4 regions of the Paenarthrobacter sp. 22069 genome follow, and region 2 is predicted to be linked to each of the others. Evidence: riboswitches for the same ligand, from Rfam matches in the RefSeq annotation. Region 2 holds a riboswitch; each other region holds the start of a gene.

Region 1 (5,295 bases), on a different contig from region 2:
GGCCATGTGGTGGTGATAGCGGCCGGCGGAGACGAACAGTGCCTGGCCATGCCAGCCGGCAGTCTTTTCGAACCCGAGAGTTCCGACGTAGAAGTCCCGGGCCGTCTGGACGTCGCCCACCTGCAGGTGGACGTGGCCCACCCCGGCGGATGCCTGCCGCTGGCCTTCAAGCGACGCCTCGGTAAGGTGCTGGTCAAGATAGCGCTGGGGCGGCAGTGCGAGGCTGTCCATGACCACATCGGTCCCGTTCCAGGACCAGTTGCTGCGGGGCCGGTCCCAGTACAGCTCAATGCCGTTGCCTTCGGGATCGGTGAAGTAGAAGGCCTCACTCACCAGGTGGTCGGCGCTGCCGGTAAACGACCGCGGCTCATACTGGGCCGCTGTGGCGATCGTGGCAGCAAGGGACCCCTGGTCCTCGAACAGCAATGCCGTGTGGAACAGGCCGGCCTCTCCCCTGCCGGGAAGATTCAACCCCGGCGCCGGTGCCAGGTGGACCAGGGGGCGGCCCAACCTGCCAAGGTAGAGTCCGCCATCCTGTTCGGCCACCACTTCAAGGCCCAGCGCGCGCTGGTAGTAGTCGGTCATGACCTTCATGTCGCCCACCTTGAGCATCACCGTGCCCATGGCGAGGTCGGCAGGAAGAAGATCCTGGCTGCTGGGTGCTGCGGTCATCTGAAGCTCCTTGTATTGGAAGGCCGCCCGGTTGCCGGCCTGTCACATATTAAAATTACTTGAAGCTTCAATTTATTCCAAGTCCTGGAAGGGCAGAGATCAGCGGATGATGCGTCCGGCCAGGACCACGTGGGTGAGTGTCCTGATCGTCTCCGGCACCGCCCGCGGATCGTCGCTGCACAGCACCACGTCCGCGCGGGCCCATTCCTCCAGGCCTTCCGCGCCCAGCCACCTCCGGGCTGACCAGCAGGCGGCATCCAGGGCAGCTGCCATGGGGAGGCCGGCGGCATGCAGCGCAAGGATCTCGTCGGCAATCCTGCCGTGCCGGATCACGCTGCCCGCGTCGGTTCCGGCAAATATCCGCACCCCCGCGGCATGGGCCTGCGCCACACGCTCCAGGCGGCCCTCCCACAGGGCGCGCATGTGGGCCGCGTACCTGGGAAACTTTGCGTCAGCCTGCGCTGCAATGTCCGGGAAGGTGGCGATGTTGATGAGCGTGGGCACGATCGGCACCCCTTGTTCCACGAACCGCGGCAGGTGCCGGGGCAGGAGCCCGGTGGCGTGCTCGACGCAGTCGATGCCTGCGTCCAGCACCTGGTCCAGGGTGTCCTCGGCGAAACAATGGGCGGTCACCCGGGCGCCTTCGTCATGGGCCGCATGGACGGCGTCACGGACGACGGCGGCAGGAAAGGACGGAGCCAGGTCACCGGCGCTCCGGTCAATCCAGTCCCCCACGAGCTTGACCCAGCCGTCGCCGTCGCGCGCCTGCTTCCGGACGGCCTCCACGAGGCCCTCCGGCTCGACTTCCTCGGCGAACCCGCGCAGATAGCGCCGGGTGCGGGCCACGTGGCGGCCGGCGCGGATCAGCACCGGGAATTCCCGGCCGCCCTGCATCCACCGGGTGTCCGCAGGTGAGCCGGCGTCCCGCACCAGCAGGGTTCCGGCGTTGAGGTCGTCGAGTGCCTGGTCCCGGGCGGCAGCAGGCTCCACTGGCCCACCCGGACCCAGCCCGATGTGGCAGTGGGCGTCCACGAACCCGGGCAGGACCCAGCCGTCGAGGACATGGTCGGGAAGGGCAGCCGGCGGCGTGAACGTCAGCCTGCCGTCCACTGCCCAGAGCCCGTGGCGTACCCGGTCCGGTGCCGTGAGAACGGGCCCGCGAAAGTGAATGATTCCTGCCATGCCGGCTCCTTTCAGTGCCCGGTCAGGCTAGCACCCGCATTTGTGACACGACTGTTCCGGGCGCCTGTGATAGCTTCGTTGCTGACCACACGGGTGCCCCTGCAGGGGCTGAGATCGGGCTGATGCAGCCTGCGACCGTTGAACCTGTCCGGGTAATGCCGGCGAAGGAAGTGAGTATTCCCTTGAGTACACAAAACACCCAGTTGAACCCTGCCCAGCAGCTGTCCACGGGAGAGCCCGGGGACACTACCACTCCCGGGGTGACCCAGTCCCTGGCGTCGCATTCGCTGGCGTTCATCGAAGATGCCGGCGCCGGAATCCGGGTGCCCGTGACGGAGATTGCCCTGGAGCCATCACCCAACGGGCAGCCGAATGAACCGTTCCGGACCTACCGGACCGCAGGTCCGGGCAGTGACCCCGTGCGCGGCCTGCAGCCGTTCCGCGCCGAATGGATCGAGGCGCGCGGGGACACGGAGCCCTACAGCGGCCGGGAGCGCAACCTGCTCGACGACGGCCGCTCCGCCGTGCGCCGCGGCGCCGCGTCCGCCGAATGGAAGGGCGCCCAGCCGGTGCCCCGCCGCGCCGTCGGCGGCAGGACGGTGACGCAGATGCACTATGCCCGGCAGGGCATCATCACCCAGGAAATGCGCTTCGTGGCGCTGCGCGAAAACTGCGATGTTGAACTGGTCCGCAGCGAACTGGCCGCGGGCCGGGCCATCATTCCCAGCAACATCAACCATCCGGAGTCCGAGCCGATGATCATCGGCAAGGCCTTCCTGGTGAAGATCAACGCGAACATCGGCAACTCCGCGGTGACCAGTTCCATCGCCGAGGAAGTGGACAAGCTGCAGTGGGCCACCCAGTGGGGCGCCGACACCGTCATGGACCTGTCCACAGGCGACGACATCCACACCACACGGGAGTGGATCATCCGCAACTCCCCCGTGCCGATCGGCACCGTTCCGATCTACCAGGCCCTGGAAAAGGTGAACGGCGAAGCCAACGCGCTGACCTGGGAGATCTTCCGCGACACGGTCATTGAGCAGTGCGAGCAGGGCGTGGATTACATGACCATCCATGCCGGCGTGCTGCTCCGGTATGTTCCGCTGACGGCCAACCGCGTGACGGGCATTGTCTCCCGAGGCGGGTCGATCATGGCCGGATGGTGCCTGGCCCACCACCAGGAAAACTTCCTGTACACGCACTTCGATGAGCTGTGCGAAATCTTCGCCAAGTACGACGTCGCCTTCTCCCTCGGCGACGGGCTGCGCCCCGGTTCCACGGCGGATGCCAACGACGCCGCGCAGTTCGCGGAGCTGGACACCCTGGCAGAGCTGACGCAGCGCGCCTGGGAGTACGACGTGCAGGTAATGGTGGAAGGCCCCGGCCACGTCCCCTTCCACCTGGTACGCGAAAACGTCGAGCGCCAGCAGGAGCTGTGCAAGGGTGCGCCCTTCTACACCCTGGGGCCGCTGGTGACCGACGTTGCCCCCGGCTACGACCACATCACGTCGGCAATCGGCGCCACCGAGATCGCCCGATACGGCACCGCGATGCTCTGCTACGTCACTCCTAAGGAACACCTCGGCCTGCCCAACAAGGACGATGTCAAGACCGGCGTCATCACCTACAAGATCGCCGCGCACGCAGCCGACCTCGCCAAGGGCCACCCCGGGGCGCATGAACGCGATGACGCCCTGTCCAAAGCCCGATTCGAATTCCGCTGGCGGGACCAGTTTGCACTGTCCCTGGACCCGGTGACGGCCGAGTCGTTCCACGACGAAACCCTTCCGGCCGAGCCTGCCAAGACGGCGCACTTTTGTTCCATGTGCGGTCCAAAGTTCTGCTCGATGCGGATCAGCCAGGACATCCGGGACGAATTCGGATCAGCGGAAGCGCAGGCGGCGCTGGCCGGGGCGGTTGACGGGATGCGGGAGAAGAGCCAGGAATTCCTGGCGGCCGGCGGCAAGGTCTACCTGCCGGAGCTTCGCGTTCCTGCGGACAACTAGGACGCCCGGGCGGGCTGGCTCCGGCTGACCCCGCCAATGAACTGCCGGATGGCCCGGTCGCCGTCGGGCGAGTCATGGGGCCGGTGCCCGCCCGCGGCGACGCGGTGCAGGGCACCGGTCTCCCGAAGGTATCCGGCAATTTCCTCATAAAGGGGTTCCCACCCGCCGGTCAGCACCAGGGTGGGCACGCCGGGGACGATGTGGAGCGGCGCCTCCCAGGCCGGGGCCTGGAGCCTCAGCCTGCGGGCCGACCGTTTTTCCTCCGTGGTGGCGGGCTGCTGAAGGTCCGTGGCGTACACCCTCCGGACGAATTCACGCTGGAAGTCTTCGTCGCTGAGCTGGTGCCGGACCTCGAACAGGGGCTCCATGAGGCTGATGTGGGCAGCCGTGGCAGGAAGTTCCGCCGTCAGTGACAGGCAGGCCGGCTCGACGAGGGTCAGTGAAAACACCAGGTCCGGGCGTTCGACGGCGGCCATCATCGCCGCAATCGCGCCTTGTGCGTGTGCCACCACATGGCCGCCGGCGGCCCCGCGGCCATCGTCGGCCAGGGAGCGAAGGATGATGGCGGCATCCTCGGCGAAGGACGATTCCAGGGGCTCGGCGACCGGGTCGAAGCCGTGCCGGCGGAGGAACAGGGCGTCATAGGACAGTGCCATACCGTGCTGGCGCGGCCATGCGGCGGCACCAAAGGTACCGGCGCCGTGCACGAACACTACCCTCTGCTTGAACATGTCCCAACCCTATTCCACACTGCCGACATCCCAACGAAAAAGCGCCAGGTGTCGTCTTGAGCGGTCAAAACGACACCTGGCGCTTCCTGATGCCGGGGAACTCCTACTTGCCCAGGAACTTGTCGAAGCCCTTGGGAAGGTTCAGCTGGGACGGATCGAAGTCCCCGCCCTGCTGGCCGAATGCCGCGCCGGTGGGCAGGGCCTTGGCTGCGTTGGCGCGGCGGGCCTCCATCTCCTTGCGTTCCTGTGCCGCCTTGGCCGGGTTGCCCGACTTGGCCTTCTTCTTGGGGGCGTTCTTTGCGTTCTTCCGCGAACCCGCGCCGGCACCGGGCATTCCCGGCATCCCTGGCATTCCCGGCATGCCGCCCTGGGCCATCTTCTTCATCATCTTCTGGGCCTGGGCGAAGCGTTCCAGCAGGCCGTTGACCTCGGAGACATGGACGCCGGAACCACGGGCGATGCGGGCCCGCCGTGAACCGTTGATGATCTTCGGCGCCAGCCGCTCGTGCGGCGTCATCGACCGGACAATGGCCTCCACGCGGTCGATTTCCCGCTCGTCGAAGTGCTCCAGCTGCTGCCGGATGTTCTGCGCACCCGGCATCATCATGAGCATCTTCTTCATAGAGCCCATGTTGCGGATCTGCTGCATCTGGGCCAGGAAGTCCTCAAGGGTGAAGTCTTCCTGGTCGGCGAACTTCTTC
Region 2 (5,295 bases):
CAACGCCGTTACCGTGCCGTTCCATGATAGCGGTGCGGCTGCCTCCCGGCGGTCAGGAATGCAGCCGCGGCGCGTCGAAGAATTCAACTTCGAGTCGGCACGACTGCTTGAAGGCCCTTACCATCGCGGACCTCTCATGGTCGGACGCGTTCCGTCCCGCTGCGTCCACAATGGCAATGGCCCTGCGGGTGGCCGCGGCGAAGCCCTCGTCGGCATAGGTGCGGAGCCAGTCCGCGTAGGCGTGTCCGTCCGGTTCGCCGGAGGCAAGGAAGCGGGCGTGCAGCTTTTCGCCCACTTCGGCGTAAAGCCAGAAACAGGGCAGGACGGCAGCGGCCAGGACTGCGTAGCTGCCCGACGCCGACGCTGCCGTGAGGTGGTCGACGTAGGCCTTGGTCACGGGGCCCAGGCCGCCCGGGGCAGGCCTGGTGCTGAGCCAGGAGCGGTGCAGTTCCGATTCCACCTCGAGGCACTGCTGGGCAGAGGCGGCCCAGAACAGCTGCTCGGCCTCGGAGGGGGCCATGGCGCTGGCACGGGCAAGCACGCGCGAGTAGCCGTTGAGGTAAAGGGCATCCTGGGCCAGGTAATAGGCGAAGTCCTTTTCGGCGAGGCCGCCGGAGGCCAGGCCGTCGATGAAGTCCAGCGCGTAGATATCCTCGAGGTCCTGCTGCGCTTCAGACCACAACAGGGCCGCGAAGCCCCCTTCCGGCAGGGCCGGCCGGACGTGGTGGAAGTGGTGCACCGGTCCGTTCCCCTGGCCTACCTCCAGTACGCCGGAGCTTTCCAATGCACCTGCCAGCCAGGGTTTGACCGTCCGCAGGGAGGCTTCCCAGTTGCCCAGGCATGCCTGCACCGTGGCCATGGCGGAGGACAGCGAGCAGCCGGTGCCGTGGCTGTTGCGGGTGGCAACCCGGTCACCATGGACTTCCACCACTTCCTGGCCCAGGAGGCCGCCGGTGTTGACCAGCGCATCGGGGCAGCCGGGACCTGCCAGGTGCCCGCCCTTGACCAGCACGGTGGCCCCGGTGGCTGCGGCCAGGCGCCTGCCCTGGTCCAGCGCCGTTTCCCAGTCCGCGGCTGGGTCCTCCCCCACCAGCATGGCAAGCTCGGGCACGTTCGGCGTGATGAGGTGGGCAAGGGGCAGCAGTTCCCGCAGCGCGGCCTCGGCGGATTCCTGCAGCAGCCGGTCACCGCTGGTTGCCACCATCACCGGATCGAGGACCACGACGGCGGGGCGCACCTTTTCGAGCCACCTGCGGACAGTGCGGATTACCGTCTCATCACCCAGCATGCCGATCTTGACGGCGTCAATACTGATGTCATCACTGACAGCGTCCAGCTGCCGGGCCAGGAACCCGGCCGGAGGAACGTGCACGTCCTGCACGCCCCGGGTGTTTTGTGCGGTGAGCGCCGTAATAGCGGCCATGCCGTAGCCCCCGTGGGCCGCGATGCTCTTGAGGTCCGCCTGGATGCCGGCCCCGCCTGACGGGTCGGAACCGGCGATGGACAGCACACGGGGGACGGCACGGCCCACAGGCTGCGGGGCAGTTTCCGGGACAGCCGCGAGGGGCATGGAGAGGGTCGAAGACAAAAGACATCCCTTCGCCGGTACTAGCCGGACAGGTTCAACGGGTCTGGATCTCAGCCGGCCTTTGCGCGGCACCCCGTGTCGGTTTCCAGAGTAGCTGCTGACCCCCGGGCGCGGGAAAGGTGACATCCCCCGGATGCAGGAAGTCCCCGCCCGGTGGACTGTACCCCCCGTCATTCAGGGGGACTGTCCACTCGACGGGGACTTAAATGCTGGCGCGGCGGCCCGGCCTGCTTAGAGCTCCGAGGCGGGTACCCCGACGCCGAGGATGATGGGTTCCTCTGCAGCCTTGCCCGGTCCCGCGGTCGCGCCGGGCTGGGGTTTGCCGGACTCGGGAGCCTTCGCGGCATGTGAGTGACCGGCGCCCGTTGCCTGGACGTTCTCGTGGTGCTGGACAGCGGTTTCGTTGGCGGCCCCCTGGGCACGGCTGGCGGCACGGTGGCGCCGTGGCCGGCGTTGGCGGGACTGCTCCAGGGTGTGGTCGGAGTAGTCCTTTTCCGCCGGGGCTTCCACCGCTGCCGGCCGCTGTGCCACCGCCGCTTCTTCCACGGGCTGTCCGGCTTCCACAGGCTGTCCGGCTTCCGCACGCTGTTCGGCATCCGCGTCCTTGGCCAGCGCGTCCTCCATGGAGGATGCGGGCTGGCCGAGCTGCGCGAACGCTTCGGCCAACCGGTCCAGGGTGAGAGCCGGCTTGGGGTGGTGCTCCTCAGCGTGCTCCACGAACGGAAGCGGGACCTGCTCACCGCCGAACGTCAGGACGGCCGCGGGACGCCCCGGGGTGTCGTCGTCGTGCTTCTCCCCGTCGGGAGCGGCAGCAGGCGGGACAGACGGCACCTGCCGGGCAGCGGCCACCTCGTCGTCGTGCAGGTGCGCCGCGTGGGCGGCAGCTGCGATGTTGGCCAGGGCAAGCCTGGTGGCTTCCGCCTTCGCGTGCCGCTCAGCATCTGTCGGGTCGGCCTGGACGGTGTGGACGTGGACTGCCGGGGCCGGGGCCGCTTCGGGCTGCGCGTTGCCGCGGCCGCGGCGGCGTTTACGCTCCGGACGGACGCCGGGCTGGCCGTTGTCGTTCCGCTGCCCTTCCGGGCGGTGGGCTTCGCCGCGGGGCTCGGGACGGTTGTCGGTGCGCTGGACGTGGTGCTCAGCGGCCACGATGTTGGCGCGGCGGTGCTCCACGGGATCGTCGTGGGTCACCACGCCCCGGCCTGCGCAGGCTTCGCACTGCTCGCCGAAGACTTCCAGCAGCCCGGTACCCATGCGCTTGCGGGTCATCTGGACCAGGCCCAGCGAGGTAACTTCTGCCACCTGGTGCTTGGTCCGGTCGCGGCCCAGGCATTCCACCAGGCGGCGGAGGACCAGGTCCCGGTTGGATTCGAGCACCATGTCGATGAAGTCGATCACGATGATGCCGCCGATGTCGCGCAGCCGCAGCTGGCGGACCACCTCCTCTGCGGCTTCGAGGTTGTTCTTGGTGACGGTTTCCTCGAGGTTGCCGCCGCTGCCGGTGAACTTGCCGGTGTTGACGTCCACCACGGTCATGGCTTCGGTGCGGTCGATCACCAGGGAGCCGCCGGAGGGCAGGAAGACTTTGCGCTCCAGGGCTTTGTGGATCTGCTCGTCAATGCGCCAGGCGGAGAAGATGTCCTGGTCCTTGGTCCACTTCTCGAGCCGGCCCACCAGATCGGGCGCCACGTAGGTGACGTACGCCTCGATGGTGTCCCAGGCCTCCTCGCCGGAAACGATGAGTTTGGAGAAGTCCTCGTTGAAGACGTCGCGGACGACCTTGATGGTCAGGTCCGGCTCGCCGTAGAGCAGCTCGGGGGCAAGGATCTTGGTGGACGCTGCCTGGCTTTCGATACCTTCCCACTGGGCGCGCAGCCGGTTGATGTCGTGCGTCAGCTCTTCCTCGGACGCGCCTTCGGCGGCGGTGCGGACAATTACACCTGCGTGCTCGGGCAAACGGTCCTTGAGGATGCGCTTGAGGCGGTTGCGTTCGACGTCGGGCAGCTTGCGGGAGATACCGGTCATGGAACCCCCGGGCACATAGACCAGGTAGCGGCCGGGAAGGGAGATCTGGCTGGTGAGGCGGGCGCCCTTGTGTCCGACAGGGTCCTTGGTGACCTGGACCAGCACGGTGTCGCCGGACTTCAGCGCGTTTTCGATGCGGCGCTGCTTGCCTTCGAGGTTCACGGCCTCCCAGTTGACCTCGCCGGCATACAGGACGGCGTTGCGGCCCCGCCCGATGTCAACGAAGGCCGCTTCCATGGACGGCAGCACATTCTGGACCTTGCCCAGGTAGACGTTGCCGATCAGCGAGTCCTGCTGCGTCTTGGACACGAAGTGTTCGGCCAGGACGCCGTCTTCGAGGACCGCGATCTGGATTCTGTCGTCGCGCTGGCGGACGATCATCTGCCGGTCAACGGATTCACGGCGTGCCAGGAACTCGGCTTCCGTGATGACGGTGCGGCGGCGGCCGGTGTCGCGGGACTCGCGCCGGCGCTGCTTCTTGGCTTCCAGGCGGGTGGAGCCCTTTACGCTGGTGACCCGGTTGCTCACGGGCGCTTCGCTCACGGCGCGGGGCGCACGGACGCGGGTCACAGTGTTGGGCGGATCGTCGTCCCCGCCGCCGGTCAGCTCAAGGTCCTGGTCCCCGCGACGGCGGCGGCGGCGGCGACGGGAGGTGACACCGCCTTCCAGCTGCGCGGCGCTGTCCTCGTCGGCTTCGTCCTCGGCGTCAGTTTCTGCACTGCCGTCCTCGGCGTCTTCGCCGGCCCCGTCGCCGACGCGGCTGCGGCCCCGCCGGCCCCGGGTGCGGCGCCGGCGGCGGCTGGAGGAGTCGTCGCCGTCGTCGCTTTCATCTTCCTCGGGTTCCTCGACGGCCGGCACAGCGGGACGGACCACGGTGCTCAGGTCAGGTGCCTGGAAGATGACAGATGTGGGGGAAGCGGGTTCAAGGAACAGGGACCCGAAGGGGCTGGCCGCTGCTGCGGCGGCGGGCTCGCCCTTGGACGGCTCCCCTGCCAGTGCTGCCCCGGGTTCCTGTGCCGGCGCCTGATCGGGGGCTGCCGCGGGGGCTGCGGCCTCCGGAGCAGGTGCTTCCTCGGCAGGTGCTTCCTGGGCGGGTGCTTCCTGGGCGGCTGCCTCTGCAGCGGTGGAGTCCCCGGCTGTTACTTTCGCGGCGGCGGATTCCGCGGGCGGGGCATCCACGGCCTCCGCTTCCGGCTGGGTCAGGGCGGCCGGGGAAGCGGCTTTGCGCGTGGCTACCCGACGGCGGCGCGCAGGCTTGGCCTCAGCGTCAACCGCGACGTCGGGAGCAGGCGTGGTCTCGGGAGCTGCTTGGGCTGCCGGGCTTTCAGGAGCTGCCGCGGGAGCGTCACCGGCGGCGGCACCGGCCGCGCTGGTAGCGGCTTCACCGGCGAAGGCGGGCAGGGGCTCGGCGGCGTCAACTTTCTTCCGTGCCCGGGTGCGCCGGACCGGAGCCTTGGTTTCCCCGACTGCCTCTACTGTTCCGCCGTCGGCACCGGGGATGGCATCCGTCTCCGCAGGAGCCGCAGCCCCGGCGTCGGTCAGGGCAGCCTCCGCCTTCGGAGCCGCTTTCCGGCGGGTGCGGACAGCTTTCTTCGGTGCTGCAGCCTCCACGGCCGCTGCATCTTCGTTAACGGCCAGTTCCTGATCATTGTCCATATGTGGCAACACTCCTGCCCCTGACGTAC
Region 3 (5,295 bases), on a different contig from region 2:
CGTGGTGCGGTTTTCCGTTGAGGATGATGTTCACGCTGTCTCCTTGATGTGCGGGCTTGTGCCGGCCGTCACCGGCCTGGAAAAGCGGTCCGGGCTGAAGGGCGCCCAGCGGGGATCGGCCTTTCCGTCCAGCAGTCCGGTGCAGATTGCTGCGGCGGCAGGGGTGAGCAGGACGCCGTGCCGGAAAAATCCTGTGGCGATGATGAGCCCCGGAACGTGGCCTGCGCTGGTGGCGTCCGGGCCGGAAGCCACCTGTACCCGGCCCAGCAGAGGGGCGTTGTCGGGGGTTCCGGGACGGGCACGGGCAGTGGATTCGAGCAGTTCAAGTTCGGCGACGGCGGGCACCAGCGCCTGGGCATCGCGCAGCAGCTGGTAAACACCGCCGGCGCTGACGGCGTCAGAGAGGGCATCCTCCCGCTGGGTAGCGCCGATCACCACGGTGCTGTCCTGCCGGGGAACGATGTACACCGGCACGCCGTGAACCAGGCCGCGCACCGTTGAGGTCACCAGGGGCCGAAGATGTCCGGGAACGGCCAGGCGGAGGATGTCCCCGTGGACGGGCCGCAGTGGCAGCTCAAGCCCGTCCGGCAGGCCACCAAGCGCCCCCGCCTGCAGCCCGTTGGCGACGACGGTTTCCGCGGCCAGGACGGTCCCGCCGCCGGACAGGCTGACGCCCGCAACGGTTGGGCCCTCCCACAACAGCCCTGCGGCCCGGCCCGGCACGGCAAAGCCCTGCACCGCCCCGGCGACGGAGAGTTCCGGGTTTCCCTGCGCGGCGCCGGCGAGGGCCAGCCGCAGGGCCAGGACCAGCCGCCTCGGATCCACCTGGTGGTCCGATGGGGTATCCATGGCGCAGGCGATGGCCGGGCTGAGGAGCGGCTCGCGCTTCCGGGCCTCCCGCACCGTCAGGGGCTCCACCGCCAGGCCGTTGGCCTGCTGGACGGTCCGCAGGTCCATCAGTGCACGCCGGTCGGCGGCGTCGGCACCCACGGCGAGTGTCGACGTCGTCAGGTATCCGCAGTCCTCGCCCGTTGCAGCGGCAACGCGGGCAGCGAAGGCCGGCCAGCGTGATGCGGAATCGAGCATAAGTTCCAGGAGGTCCTCCTCCTGGTAGTGCAGTTCGCTGACGGGGGCAAGCATGCCCGCGGCTGCCCAACTGGCGCCTGTACCCGGCGCATCGTCGATGACGACGACGGAGCGCCCGGACCGCTGCACTTCCCAGGCAATCCCGTGCCCCACCACTCCCCCGCCGATGACGGCGACGTCGGCGCGGACGCTGGAATTGGCGGAGGGGTCCGCCGCCCCGGGAAAACTGTCTAAGGGGGTGCGCATCTGGTTCCTTCCCTACGCCGGCATTAACCGGATCAGGTCAAGCGGTCGGCTCTGACGCCCTCTCAGCCCGGCGCTTTGTGACAGCTGCCGCGGGCTCCCGCAGTACCAGCCCAGTTTAGAGGAACTAGGCTTGCAGGCATGAATGTGTCCACCTCATCCTTCCCTGCCGGTCCGCACGCCCCGGCCACCGAAGTTGTCAATGCACGGGACAACGACGCGCTCAAGGCGGCCCGCCTGTACCTCTGCACCGATGCGCGCCGGGACCAAGGCGACTTCGCCGGGTTCGTGGACGCGGCATTCACCGGCGGCGTGGACATCATCCAGCTGCGGGACAAGGCCATCGAGGCCGCCGAGGAACTGGACCTGCTGGCCATCCTGAAGGAGACGGCAGTCAGGCACGGCAAGTTGTGGGCCGTCAACGACCGGGCGGACATTGCGGTGTTGTCCGGGGCGCCGGTATTCCACGTCGGCCAGAAGGACCTGCCCCTTCCGGCGGCGCGCACCCTGGTCAACGGCAACGCAGCCATCGGGCTTTCCAGCCACACCCCGGAGCAGGTGGACGCTGCCTTGGCGGCCACCGCAGGCCCGTCAGGCCTGGACTACTTCTGCGTCGGGCCGGTCTGGGCCACGCCCACCAAACCCGGCAGGTCCGCCGTCGGGACCGGGCTGGTGGAATATGCCGCCGAAGCCTCGCGTCAGGCCGGGGAGCCGGTGCCGTGGTTCGCCATCGGCGGGATCGATCACGGCAACGTCCGGCAGGTGGCGGAAGCGGGTGCACGCAGGATCGTGGTGGTCCGGGCCATCACCGGGGCCTCCGATCCCGCGGCCGCTGCGGCGTCTCTCGTCGACGCGCTGGACGCCGCCGCCTCCTGATGCCATATCCGTGGACTTGGAGCTAGGCTGATTTTTGTGTCACACCATCGGCTGGCCCCCAACGTCCATGACCACAGGAACGCCCTGGAAGAGGCGTTGGGCCAGCTGCGCACCGAACTGGAACTGCCGGGCCCGTATCCGGCGGATGCCGTTGAGGATGCCCGCGCTGCCGTGGCGGCGCTGGAGCTGCCGTCCTACGACCTGACGGCCGTCGAATTCATCACCATCGATCCCGCATCGTCCACGGACTTGGACCAGGCGGTGTTCATCGAGCAGGACGGGAACGGCTACCGCGTGCTGTACGCGATTGCCGACGTCCCGGCGTTCGTGGTTCCCGGTGGCCCCCTCGATGCGGAAACGCGGCGCCGGGGCCAGACGTTCTACGCGCCGGACGGGCGCATCCCGCTGCACCCGGAAGTCATCAGCGAAGGGGCCGGGAGCCTGCTGCCCGGACAGGACTGTTCAGCCTTCGTCTGGGACTTCACGCTCGGCGACGACGCGGGCGTGCTGTCCGTAGGTGTCCGGCGTGCCAAAATCCGCAGCCGCGACAAGCTCAGCTACAAGGGCGCCCAGGCAGACCTCGACGCAGGAACCGCTTCCCCGGTGCTGAAGCTGCTGCGCGAGGTGGGCCTAAAACGGGTGGCACTTGAACGGGCACGCGAAGGGGCCAGCCTCAACATGCCCGAGCAGGAGATTGTGCAACTGCCCGACGGCGGCTACCGCATCGACGCCGTACCGCAGCTTCCGGTGGAGGACTGGAACGCGCAGATCTCGCTGATGACGGGAATGGCCGCAGCGCAGCTGATGCTGGAGGGCAAGGTGGGCATCCTGCGCACCATGCCGGCTCCGGACGAGCGGAGCCTGAAGCACTTCCGGCTCCAGACCGAGGCACTGGGCAAGCCCTGGGACGGCCACGCCAGCTACGGCGAGTACCTGCGGTCGCTGGATCCCACCGATCCGCGCCAGCTGGCGATCATGCATTCGGCCGGCATGCTGTTCCGCGGCGCGTCCTATACCGCCTTCGACGGCAGCGTCCCCGAGGACGGCATCCAATCCGCCATCGGCGCTGCCTACGCCCACACCACTGCACCCCTCCGCCGGCTGGTGGACCGCTTCGTGCTGGTCATCTGCGAGGCCCTGAGCAACGGCGGCGATGTTCCCGGCTGGGCCCGCGAGGCCCTTCCGCTGCTGCCGGGCATCATGGCCGGCTCGGACCAGCTGGCCTCCCGCATGGAGCGCCTTGCCCTGGACACCGTTGAGGCGGCGCTGCTGCTGAACCACATTGGGCAGGAGTTCGACGCAATCGTCATTTCGGGTTCCAAGCCCCAAAACGGGAACGGGAACGTCTCCGGCGCCGGCTCCGGCAACGGGAACGCCAAAAATGGCAACGGCAAGAACGGCAACGGCAATGGAAGCTCTGGCATTATCCAGATTGCCGAACCCGCCGTGACCGCGCGCTGCGCCGGCGAGTTGGAATCCGGCACCAAGGTCCGCGTGCGGCTGGTTTCGTCGGACATCACCACCCGCCAGGTCCACTTCGAGCTGGTTTCCTGAGGCTCCAGCGGGCGCAGCAGGCGGGGCGAAAAGTGTTTCCGCGCCCGTACGGCTAGACTGGGAGGGTAGAAACTGGATGCCCGGTCGTTGATTTCCTGAATTAGAAACCAACAAGCCCGCCCCTACGCGATCTTGAGATTTGCCCGCTGGTCACCAGTGCCAGCATTAGATAGCCCGCGATCGGCTTCCACTGGAATTGCTTGCGCGCCTGAGCGTGCTCCGGAGCGGCCACACTGGCCGGCCCGTTGAGCAGGCGGCGCCAATGCCTAAATGAATAAGGAAACTCCCCTGTGAGTGAATTGCATACCCACCAGCTTCTGAGCGACGCGTCCGGCACGGAGACCATCGAGCCGGAAGAAACCATCATCTCCGACGAAAAGCCGCATGAGATCGCGGAAAAGTCCTTCTCGGACTACAACGTCCGCCAGGACATCGTCGAATCCCTGGCTGACGCCGGCATCACCCACCCCTTCCCCATCCAGGCCATGACCCTGCCGGTGGCCCTGGGCGGCCACGACATCATCGGCCAGGCCAAGACCGGCACCGGCAAGACTCTGGGCTTCGGCATTCCGGCCCTGCAGCGCGTCATCGGACAGGACGATCCCGGCTACGCCAAGCTCGCCGTCCCGGGAGCCCCCCAGGCCCTGGTCATCGTTCCCACCCGTGAACTGGCCGTGCAGGTTGCCGGGGACCTTGTCACGGCATCGCGGAAGCGCAACGCCAGGATCGCCACCATCTACGGCGGACGCGCCTACGAGCCGCAGGTCGAAGCACTGAAGCAGGGCGTCGAGGTAGTGGTCGGCACCCCCGGCCGCCTGATCGACCTCTACAAGCAGAAGCACCTGAGCCTGAAGAACGTCAAGATCGTGGTGCTGGACGAGGCCGACGAGATGCTGGACCTGGGCTTCCTCCCGGATGTGGAGACGCTCATCGCGGCAACTCCCGCCGTGCGCCAGACGCTCCTGTTCTCCGCCACCATGCCCGGGCCGGTCATCGCCATGGCCCGCCGCTACATGACCCAGCCCACGCATATCCGCGCGGCGGATCCCGAGGACGAGGGACTGACCAAGCGCGACATCCGCCAGCTGATCTACCGCGCGCACAGCATGGACAAGACCGAAGTGGTGGCCCGCATCCTGCAGGCCCGCGGCCGCGGCCGGACCATCATCTTCACCAAGACCAAGCGCACCGCAGCCAAGGTGGCCGAGGAACTCGTGGACCGTGGCTTCGCGGCCGCCGCCATCCACGGTGACCTGGGCCAGGGCGCCCGGGAGCAGGCGCTGCGGGCGTTCCGCAACAACAAGGTGGACGTCCTGGTGGCCACGGACGTCGCCGCGCGCGGCATCGACGTCGAAGACGTCACCCACGTCATCAACTACCAGTGCGTGGAAGACGAGAAAATCTACCTGCACCGGGTGGGCCGGACCGGCCGCGCCGGCAACAAGGGCACCGCCGTCACGTTCGTGGACTGGGACGACATGCCGCGCTGGGGCCTGATCAACAAGGCGCTGGGGCTGAGCGTGCCGGAGCCCGTCG
Region 4 (5,295 bases), on a different contig from region 2:
GATTGCCAGGGGCCCGTCGCTGCTTGACCGGGTGCTGGCAGCGGATGTGCTGCTGGCCATCCTTGCCGGGGCGTTGTGCATCGATATGGCGGTGAACCGCCACCTGAACAACCTCATGCTGGTGGTGGCCATCTCCATCATCGGATTCATCGGATCCGTGACCGTGGCCAGGTTCGTCGCTGACCGGAGGGTGAAGCCTGATGAATCCTGACTTCTCCGGACCTGATGGATGGATCGACGCCGTCTCCGCGGTGTTCATGGTGGTGGGGGCGCTCCTGTCCCTCGGCGCCGCCGTTGGCCTGCTCCGTTTCCCGGACCTGCTGAGCCGGATGCATGCCGCCACCAAACCCCAGGTGCTGGGCCTGTTCCTGCTGCTGGCGGCCATCGGGTTGCAGATGCGCACGTGGTGGGTGTGGCCGGTCCTGGTGGTGGCGTGGATCTTCCAGCTGCTCACGGTGCCCGTGTCGGCGCACATGGTGGGCCGGGCGGGCTACCGCACCAAGCACCTGCACCGGGAACTGCTTACCTCCGACGAACTGGAGGCCGTGGTGCAGAAAGCCGCCGCCGAGACTGCCCTGAAGGACGGCCCCGGCGACGGCGGGTAACGCAGTGTTGGACGCTGTCCTGCCTTAGACGATGTCCTGGGTCTTGGCGAAGCGGGCGATGGCGCGCTGGGTGCCCCGGTTGGCCAGGACCTGGATGATGGCACTGACCGACGCCGAGATCAGCGCAAAGGTCAGCGCCGAACGCAGGCTGGTGGGGACATCCTCGTGCTTGCCCGTGGGTGCCTTCTGGCCGGTGGTCTTTTCCCAGATGGTGTTGACCAGCTTGGTGCCGGCCAGGCCCGCACCCAGGCTCACCCCGGTCCCGAGCAGCTTGATGAATAGGTTCATTCCTGTAACTCCTTGCGGCGGCGGAAAACGGACTGCCTCCACCCTAGCCCGACAGCCGTGCCGGTCATGGCAAGGACGTGGCGGGCGGACGGGCCTGGTGAACTAGGCGGTTGGTGGTTCGGTGCGGAACTTGATCATTTTGTGCGTGCCGTCGCAGTAGGGTTTGATCGCCGAGGCCCCGCACCGGCACAACGCCACGGTCTTTCGTTCCCGGGGCACGGCATCCCCCGAGGGGGTGACGATCTCGAACCCGCCCCTGACGATCAAGGGCCCGTCCGGGCACACCACTATTGAGCCCGCCGCGGATTCCTGGTCCACGTTGCCTCCTGTTCCTTGCTGTCCGGGATCATGCTGCTGTCCTGGGTCGTGTCGCTGTTGGGGGTCGTGCTCCTCTTTGGGCGTCATGCCGGCACCGCATCCATGGTTGGTGCCTGCGTCCGGCAGGCCGCGGCCAGCTTTCCGGCATGGCGCCGCCGCAGTTCCGCTTCGCTGTGTGCCGCCGTCCTGATCCGGCCGCCGGCGTAGGGGACGCCGCCTGCCAGCCCGAAAAAGACGGCCAGCCAAACGCAGGCGGCCCGCTCCAGGGCCCAGAGCGGCGCGAACCATGCAGCTGAGGCTGGAAAAACGGCCGTCCCGTTGTCCCGCCGTCGTCCTGCTTCTGCGCAGGCCACGGCCGCTCCCGCCAGAGCCAAAAGGGCCACCCGCCGCAAGATGGCAGGAAGCAGGCCGGTACCGGCAACTGCGGGGAGCAAGGCCAACTCGGCAAGGAGCCGCCGCGGCTGGGCGAAGTCGTCGTAGGCCTGCCGGGCGCGTTGCCGGATGAAATGCCGTGCAGTGGGTGGCCTGCGCGCCACGAACAGGCCGGGGAGGATCCGCTCGGTGCCGCCGGCGGCCTTGATGGTCCGGATAAGTTCCAGGTTTTCGAACAGGACTCCCGCGTAGCCGTCCGTGGCCAGGAGGGCGCTGCGCCGAACTGCCAGCGTCCCCGGATAGTCGGCGGACCAGGCGCGGTTGAGCAGCGTCCTGGCCGTGTCCCAGCGGGCGTGCCAGGGGAGCGGCGCAAAGTAGTTCTGCGGCCGCACCACGTCCGCCGACCTGAGGTGATGCACGACGGCGGCCAGGGCCTCGCGCGTGTAGCGGACGTCGTCGTCGGCAATGACGAGGAACTCCGCCTCCGAGGCGCGCACCCCGGCCATCACCCCGGCCACCTTCCCGTTGCTGCCGCGCCCGTACCCGCTGGGTTGTGCTCCGGCGGAAACGTGCTGCTGGTCCGGCGGGATGAGGCGAACGGCCGGGGGAAACGCGGCACGGTGGCTCTCGATAAGGGCCCGATCCGAGCCGTCCACCACGGTCACGGGTATCCAGTCCACGAGGTGCCGGAGGTAGGCCGATAATTCGGCCAGGCCCGAGTCCGAGGCCCATCGAAGGGGAAGGATGTATTCTGCGTCGGGCGCCACGACGTCATGAGTCGCTGCAGTGCGGGCCGCGGTCATGCTGCCGCCGGCACGGCCATGCGGAGCGAAGATTTGCCGGCTTCCCAGGAGGACATCAGGTGGTTCGACAGGCGGCTGTCGATGGCCATGACGGCAGTCGCCCCGAACAGGACATCCGCGAGGAGCTCCGGCTCTGCTTCCACCAGGCCGCCTGCCAGGTCCCGCCCCGCAATTTGCTCGTGGACGGCGTCGGCCTCCACATGCTCGTCGAAGTAGTGGGTGATGTCCGCGCCGAAACCGTGCCGGCGGAATCCGTTGCCGTAGAAGCGGTTGGGCTGGGAAGACGTCATTTCATAGATGGCCAGGTGGCCGGTGATGGCGCCGCGGAGCCGCCGGTTCAGGCCGCACAGCGACATGAGGTTCACCGATGCCAGGGAGACGGCGGGAACTGCATCGACGTAGGCGCCGTAGCAGTCGTCCAGGCCCAGGCCCCGCATGGTCCGGGCGAACAGCGCGCTGTGCATCCGGTCCGGGCGCCCGCCGCCGTATTCGTCCGCCTGGATTTCCACCAGTGCCGCCTTGGGCCGTCCGCTGAGGCGCGGGATCGCCCAGGTGTGGGGATCGGCTTCCTTCAGCTGGTACACGGATTTGTGGACCAGGAACTCCTTGAGTTGGTCCAGGCTTGCCTTTCGGGCAACGAAACGGGAGACGCTGGGGCCGGTGTCCCCGGCGGCAAGGCCGAAGAGGACATCGGCCACAGCGTCGCTGGTCATGGAAACCCCGGCGGGCAGTTCGAGGTTTCCTGCTGCCTGCCGGGCCGCAGAACGGAGGGCCGCTTCAAAGGGTTCCTCGATCAGCCGCCGCACCCGGATCAGCCCCGGCTCCCACTCCCAGGCGTCGGAGACGCCGTCAAGGCCCGAGTAGTGCAGCTCGTAGAGGCAGAAGAGGGCCAGTTGGATGTCCTCGTCGCCGATGATGTCGGTGGTTTGGGCCAACCGCCCCGCCACCTGCCGGTGCAGTGCGTCCAGCTCTGCCCCCGCCGAATCAGGAGCCTGTGCCAGGGCCGCGAAGAGGGCGCTGCTGACAGGGCCTCTGGTTTCCGGAATTCTCATGGTGCTCCTTGTTCTGCCGGGCTGTTTCCGTGACCGCGGACGGAGCTCCTTCACCCTGTCCGCGTCGATCCCGGGAACCAATATAGTAAGCATGATTACTAATAAAAGCTAAGGCCTTGCCTCAGCAGGCCGCCGGCCTGGTCACATCCCGGAGGATAGGCGCCAGGAGCCCTCCATCAGGGGCTTACCGGTGTAAACTTGTGCACGCCTGGAAGGGCAAAAAGCCTTACCCAAATTCAACGCAACACTAAAAACGACAGGGGAGCGCCGCCGTCGGCCATCCGGCACCAGCCGGGAACCGCAGGTGGGCGCTGAGAGTGCGGACAGCCGCAGACCCTCGAACCTGATCCGGTTAGTACCGGCGCAAGGGAGTCGAGTTCTCAAAGTGTCGCGGCTGCACGGCTACAGGCCGCCAGCCGGGTCCACTTTCCCCTCCTGTTTCCCAGGAGGATTCAATGAGCACTGCAGCAATCAAGAAGACCACCAGTAAGTCCTGGCGCGTCGTGGACATCGTGGTCGCCGCGCTGGTGGCCATCGCCGGAGGCGTTATTTTCTGGGCCTGGGACCAGGCCGCGGCCGCGGTATCCGTGCCGATGAACGCCGCCTACCCGCCCCTGAACGGCCTGATCGCCGGCGGATGGATGATCCCCGGTGTCCTGGGGATGCTGATCATCCGCAAGCCCGGGGCCGCCCTGTTCTGTGAGACCGTGGCCGCCACGGGCGAGCTCCTCATGGGCTCCCAGTACGGCGCGTCCGTCCTGTTCTCCGGCTTCGTCCAGGGCCTGGGAGCGGAAATCATCTTCGCCATCTTCGTCTACCGCAAGTTCAACCTGCCGGTGTCCCTGCTGGCCGGCGCGGCCGCGGGCCTGTTCTGTGGCCTGAACGACTCGTTCGCGCCGTGGGGCTGGAACATCGCGTACTCCGGCGGGGACAAGCTCGCCTACATCCTGTTCTGCATGGTGTCAGGCGCGGTTATCGCCGGCGCCCTGTCCTGGCTGGCCACCCGGGGCCTGGCGCGCACCGGAGTGCTCAGCTCCTTCGCATCCCGCAAGGCCGCCACGGAGCCAGTCTTCTCCTGATGGCTTCCCAGGACGCCGCCGCGGCGGTCCGCCCCGCCGCCGTTAGCGCGCGCGGCTGGGGCTGGCGGCATGCCGGGCGGACCAGGCCTGCCGTCCATGCCCTCGACCTGGACATCAGCCCTGGTGAGCGGGTGCTGCTGCTCGGTCCCTCGGGGGCCGGGAAGTCCACGCTTCTGCATGCGCTTGCCGGGGTGCTGGGCGACATTAACGACGACGGCGAGGCAGGCGACGCCGACGAGTCCGGTTCGCTGCTCATTGACGGCGCCGTGCCCCGCGCCCAGCGCGGGCGCGCCGGATTGGTGCAGCAGGACCCCGAAACCCAGGTGGTCCTGTCCCGCGTGGGCGACGACGTCGCCTTCGGTGCCGAAAATCTTGCGGTGCCCCGGGACGCTATCTGGGCGCGAGTGCACGAGGCGCTTGCCGACGTCGGCCTCTCCCACCTCCCGCTGGACCACTCGACGTCGGCCCTGTCCGGCGGGCAGAAGCAGCGATTGGCGCTGGCGGGCATCCTGGCGATGCGCCCCGGGCTGATCCTGCTGGACGAGCCCACAGCCAACCTTGACCCGGACGGGGTCCTGGAAGTCCGGGACGCCGTTGCCCGCTGCCTGGACAAGACGGGGGCCACCCTGGTTGTGGTGGAGCACCGGGTTTCCGTATGGAAGGACCTGGTGGACCGGATCGTCGTACTCCAGCCGGGTTCCGCTGCCGACCCTGCCGTGCTCCTGGACGGGCCTCCGGACCGGGTGCTCAGCGACGCCCGCGCCATGCTCGCGGCGGC

What was found. A riboswitch is a leader RNA that binds a small molecule or an ion and turns the genes downstream of it on or off. The one in region 2 is predicted to bind thiamine pyrophosphate.
Region 1: it holds a riboswitch for thiamine pyrophosphate, as region 2 does, so the genes downstream of both, thiC (phosphomethylpyrimidine synthase ThiC) here and thiD (bifunctional hydroxymethylpyrimidine kinase/phosphomethylpyrimidine kinase) in region 2, are expected to answer to the same signal.
Region 3: it holds a riboswitch for thiamine pyrophosphate, as region 2 does, so the genes downstream of both, thiO (glycine oxidase ThiO) here and thiD (bifunctional hydroxymethylpyrimidine kinase/phosphomethylpyrimidine kinase) in region 2, are expected to answer to the same signal.
Region 4: it holds a riboswitch for thiamine pyrophosphate, as region 2 does, so the genes downstream of both, ACTJK0_RS05725 (ECF transporter S component) here and thiD (bifunctional hydroxymethylpyrimidine kinase/phosphomethylpyrimidine kinase) in region 2, are expected to answer to the same signal.

Annotation. Positions count from the first base shown of each region.
Region 1 is NZ_JBQEQF010000002.1:16,541-21,835, forward strand. It holds gene ACTJK0_RS01605 (VOC family protein) at 1-672, opposite strand, end outside; gene ACTJK0_RS01610 (amidohydrolase family protein) at 772-1,854, opposite strand; TPP riboswitch at 1,934-2,041, shown strand; gene thiC (phosphomethylpyrimidine synthase ThiC) at 2,037-3,863, shown strand; gene ACTJK0_RS01620 (alpha/beta fold hydrolase) at 3,860-4,594, opposite strand; gene ffh (signal recognition particle protein) at 4,698-5,295, opposite strand, start outside.
Region 2 is NZ_JBQEQF010000014.1:61,033-66,327, forward strand. It holds gene thiD (bifunctional hydroxymethylpyrimidine kinase/phosphomethylpyrimidine kinase) at 53-1,570, opposite strand; TPP riboswitch at 1,578-1,674, opposite strand; gene ACTJK0_RS13005 (Rne/Rng family ribonuclease) at 1,820-5,266, opposite strand.
Region 3 is NZ_JBQEQF010000008.1:70,048-75,342, reverse strand. It holds gene thiS (sulfur carrier protein ThiS) at 1-34, opposite strand, end outside; gene thiO (glycine oxidase ThiO) at 31-1,332, opposite strand; TPP riboswitch at 1,325-1,443, opposite strand; gene thiE (thiamine phosphate synthase) at 1,471-2,205, shown strand; gene ACTJK0_RS08375 (RNB domain-containing ribonuclease) at 2,242-3,759, shown strand; gene ACTJK0_RS08370 (DEAD/DEAH box helicase) at 4,050-5,295, shown strand, end outside.
Region 4 is NZ_JBQEQF010000005.1:138,837-144,131, reverse strand. It holds gene ACTJK0_RS05755 (monovalent cation/H+ antiporter complex subunit F) at 1-211, shown strand, start outside; gene mnhG (monovalent cation/H(+) antiporter subunit G) at 201-605, shown strand; gene ACTJK0_RS05745 (DUF4235 domain-containing protein) at 630-893, opposite strand; gene ACTJK0_RS05740 (CDGSH iron-sulfur domain-containing protein) at 996-1,211, opposite strand; gene ACTJK0_RS05735 (glycosyltransferase) at 1,295-2,350, opposite strand; gene ACTJK0_RS05730 (iron-containing redox enzyme family protein) at 2,383-3,438, opposite strand; TPP riboswitch at 3,687-3,826, shown strand; gene ACTJK0_RS05725 (ECF transporter S component) at 3,894-4,517, shown strand; gene ACTJK0_RS05720 (ATP-binding cassette domain-containing protein) at 4,517-5,295, shown strand, end outside.